Regions from separate parts of the Arminella tumorigenes genome, predicted to be linked through region 1. Evidence: riboswitches for the same ligand, from Rfam matches in the RefSeq annotation. Region 1 holds a riboswitch; the other holds the start of a gene.

Region 1 (2,200 bases):
TCCGATGTTGCTTAGCGGCAGTATTCGGTTGCCGCGATGAATTGCAACGGCAAAACATGGGATTGGCGCTACCTCACGCAATTGCGTCCGGTGCAGCCGGTTGATGTCCGGTGGGCGAGCCGTTAAAACCTCCACGGTCGCTGTTTTGTTCTGGCTGGCGGCTTTCGAGGATGGGTGAGACATGCGCAGTTCGGTCGAGATCTTCAACATTGCAACGGGTCGAAGCCGGGTCGTCTGGCAGACCGATCGGCTGGTCGAGGCGCCGAACTTTGCGCCGGACGGACGTTACCTGCTCGTCAACGATGACGGGCTTCTTTGCCGCCTGTCTCTCGACGGGCTCGCCACTGTCGAGCGCGTCGACACAGGCTTTGCCAGCCGTTGCAACAACGACCATGGCATCTCGCCCGATGGCACGCTGATCGCGCTCTGCGACAAGGTCCAGTACGGCAAGTCCTGCATCTATCTCGTCCCGGCGGAAGGCGGCGTCCCCACGCAGGTGACGACAAACCTGCCGTCCTACTGGCACGGCTGGTCGCCCGACGGAAAGCATGTCAGCTACTGCGGCATTCGCGGCGATCTGTTCGACATCTACACGGCCTCGGTCGAGGGCGGCGCGGAGACGCGGCTGACCCATGGCGAGGGCCGCAACGACGGGCCGGACTGGTCGGCCGATGGCGCATGGATTTATTTCAACTCAAGCCGGACCGGCCGTATGCAGATCTGGCGTATCCGACCTGACGGTCGCGACCTGCAGCAGGTGACCGACGATGCGTTCGGCAACTGGTTTCCCCATCCATCGCCGAAGGGCGACAAGGTGGTGCTGCTCTCCTACGATGGCGACGTCTTCGATCATCCGCGCGATCTCGACGTCCGCCTGCGGCTGATGGACATGGATGGCGGCAACATCACGACGTTGTTCGAGCTGTTCGGAGGCCAGGGGACGATCAACGTGCCGAGCTGGTCGCCCGATGGCGAGGAGTTCGCTTTTGTCCGGTACGAACCGGAGCGCTGAGCAGGCCCGCGATCCGCTTGCCATCGCCAGCCAGATCGCGCATATCTCCTTCATCAGGTGCCCGCCCAGGCGGGAGAATCGGGAAGCCGGTGCAAATCCGGCGCGTGCCCAACGCTGTATGGCGGATGGAGATGCACGGGGGACGGTCAGTTCTCCGATATGCCACTGGTTCCGACCGGGAAGGCAGCATCGCCAGATGAAGCCAAGCCAGAAGACCGGCCTGATAAGATAGACTGATCCCGCGAGGACGGCGGGCGGTTGGCATTGTTGGGGATAGAAACGATGCGACCTGACTGCAGGGACGATCTCGTCCGGGCACACGCTTTTTCCGTCGCCGAGCGCGACGCCATCTACCACGCGATCGAAACGCGCAGGGACGTGCGGGACCAGTTCCTGCCGCAGCCGCTGCCGGACGACCTGATCGCAAGACTGCTGCGTGCTGCCCATCACGCGCCTTCTGTCGGCTTCATGCAGCCCTGGAATTTCATTCTCGTGCGCGACACCGCCATCCGTGAGAAGGCCTTCGAAGCCTTCGAGCGCGCCAATGGTGAGGCAGCACTACAGTTCGAGGGTGCTCGCCGCGAGAGTTACCGGTCGCTGAAACTCGAGGGTATCCGCAAGGCGCCGCTCAGCATCTGCATCACCTGCGATCCGGATCGCGCCGGGCCCGTCGTGCTCGGCCGCACCCACAATCCACGCATGGATGCCTACTCGACAGTCTGCGCCGTGCAGAACCTCTGGCTCGCGGCGCGCGCCGAGGGTGTCGGGGTCGGCTGGGTCAGCATTTTTCACGATGCCGATATCCGGGCGCTGCTCGGCATACCGGAGCGGATCGAGATCATCGCCTGGCTCTGCCTGGGGTTCGTCGACGAGCTCTATGGCGAACCGGAACTCGCCGTCAAAGGCTGGCGGCAGCGGTTGCCGCTGGAGGATCTGGTGTTCGAGAATGGCTGGGGCCAGCCGCAGGGCTGAGGGCCTATTGTTGGGGCTGCTCGCCGGGTGCGGCCGGACGGGTGAGGTCTAGCTTGCGCTGGTCGGGCTGCAGGAATGCCGGGCCGACCTGGCGGATGTTGCCGGCGGACGGATCGTAGGGCCGTTCTACCGGCGGCGCATCGCCCTTTGCGGGGGCCGTCGGCAGTGCCGGCGGCGACGCTTTCGGGATGATCGTCGTGATCGAGCCTTGCTGCG
Region 2 (2,200 bases), on a different replicon from region 1:
ACGGACATTCCCGTATTCGGCAAGGATATCGTAAAACTCCTCGCCGTTCCGAAGCTTGATCTTGTCCATCCCGGGAAACCCGGTGTCGAGCGGCGGGTGATGCATGAAGATGTAGACGGGCCGGTCGCCGGCACCGGCGAGGTTCTGCTTCAACCAGGCAAGCCGATTGTCGCACAGCACCCCGGCATGAACGTCCGGCGAGACATAGGGCGGCCCGGAAAGCGTATCGAGCAGAAGCATGACGCCTTTTTCGGTCTCGATCCGCTGCTGGATGAAGCCGTGCTCGTCACGCGGGCTTTCAGGGTAGGCCGCAATGAAGTTTTCGCGATTGTCGTGGTTGCCAACCAGCAGGTGGACGGGAATTTCGAGCGTGCCGAGCAGTTCGCGCAGTCTCGCATAGGATTGGCGACTGCCGCGGTGCGAGAGGTCGCCCGTCATCACCGCAAACTCAGCATCGCGGTGATGCAGGTTGACATGATCTATCCCTCTCGAAAGGCGCTGATAGGGATCTAGGCCGATGATCGTCTCTCCCTCGAGAACCATGTGCAGATCGGTGAATATAATAATTTTGCTCATGCGCTACTCCTGCCTGCGATGCCCGGAATGCCTTTCGTCGGGCATGTTTCCGGTTCGCACATTCCAGACCTTGCACGTCGTTTGCAACAGGTTTGCGTCAGCAGCCTGTTTGATTGCTACCGCAACAAGACACTTGACTGCCTGCATTTTAACAATAATGTAACGTTATAACATTTTATAGAGCAATGATGGATTTCCGACCTGTGCGAAATTTTGCGAGAGCCGCCCACCTTGACCGCCGTTGCAGGCCTGTCATAGATGCAATCGACGGTTCCCTTAGGATGACTCCAAGGGGATTAATAGGGAACACGGTGAGGGCCACCCGAATGGGACCAAGACCGTGACTGCCCCCGCAACTGTAAGCGGATTGCTGCTCATCCCAGGGCCTCAGGGCCATGTCACTGCGAAAGTTTCGCGGGAAGACAGATGATCGGCGCATATCCGCAAGTCAGGAGACCTGCCGTCAAGCGCTATCCCATCAACCCGGGCGGGGATGCCCGGAAAGGAAAAGATATGTCTCACCTGAATTTTCGCTATAGCCTGGCGCATCTCCGGCTCGATTGGGCTTCCGACAGCTGACGCTTTGATCTCAGCTTGCCTCGCTGCCGCATGCCTGCGGCACCAGGGCGCTCGCCGTCCCATAAAATCGAGATATTTTTCATGCGTCAGTTTCTGTCCAGCATTACGCTTGCCTGCGGGCTTCTCGGCATGGCCGCCCCCGCATTTGCGGCGACGACCTATCCACTTTCGATAACCAACTGCGGCCAGCAGGAGACCTTCACCAAGCCGCCTTCGAAGATAGTATCCATCGGCCAGGGGATGACCGAAGTTCTCCTGTCTCTCGGCCTTGCCGACAAGATCGTCGGCACGGCCGTTTGGGTAGGCCCCGTGCTTCCGCAATATGCGGAGGCCAACAGTAAGATCAAAAGGCTGGCCGACAACGATCCGAGCTTCGAATCCGTCGTCGGACGCCAACCCGACCTGGTGGCTGCGGAATTCGAGTGGCATGTCGGACCGCAGGGTTCCGTCGGAAAGCGGGAGCAATTCTCCGACCTCGGCATAAACACCTATATTTCACCAGCCGATTGTGTCGCCAAAGTCAATGCCGACGGCGGAGACGGGGTCCGCAAGCAGATGTTCAGCATGGATCTGGTCTATCAGGAGATCGCCCAACTCTCCGAAGTGTTCGATATCAAGGACCGCGGCGATGCCCTGATCGCCGACCTCAGGAAACGCGAGGCCACCGCTGTGGCATCCGTTGAAGGGGCTGCCGCCAAGCACCTGCCGATCGTCTTCTGGTTCTCGAGCAAGGAGGTGCGCGGCGATGCCTTCATAGCCGGCAAGAACGGTGCTCCAGCCTATATGATGAAGGCCCTCGATGCGCGCAACGTCGTGACGACAGAGGAGGAATGGCCGCTTGTCGGCTGGGAAACGATATCCCAGGCGAACCCGGCCGTCATCGTCATCGCCACCATGGATCGCCGCCGCTATGCGGCAGACGATCCCAAGGTGAAGCTGGACTTCCTGCAGAACGATCCCGTCACCAGCGAAATGGACGCCGTCAGGAACAAACGATTTGTGATGATGGATGCGCAGTCAATGAACCCGACGATCCGGACGATCG

The links. A riboswitch is a leader RNA that binds a small molecule or an ion and turns the genes downstream of it on or off. The one in region 1 is predicted to bind cobalamin.
Region 2: it holds a riboswitch for cobalamin, as region 1 does, so the genes downstream of both, PR017_RS25125 (ABC transporter substrate-binding protein) here and bluB (5,6-dimethylbenzimidazole synthase) in region 1, are expected to answer to the same signal.

The regions. Positions count from the first base shown of each region.
Region 1 is NZ_CP117255.1:1,576,129-1,578,328, reverse strand. Features, by position in the region: gene PR017_RS07835 (TolB family protein) at 182-1,012, shown strand; cobalamin riboswitch at 1,051-1,250, shown strand; gene bluB (5,6-dimethylbenzimidazole synthase) at 1,295-1,984, shown strand; gene PR017_RS07825 (DUF2865 domain-containing protein) at 1,989-2,200, opposite strand, start outside.
Region 2 is NZ_CP117258.1:332,976-335,175, reverse strand. Features, by position in the region: gene spdA (2', 3'cyclic nucleotide phosphodiesterase SpdA) at 1-576, opposite strand, end outside; cobalamin riboswitch at 828-1,055, shown strand; gene PR017_RS25125 (ABC transporter substrate-binding protein) at 1,237-2,200, shown strand, end outside.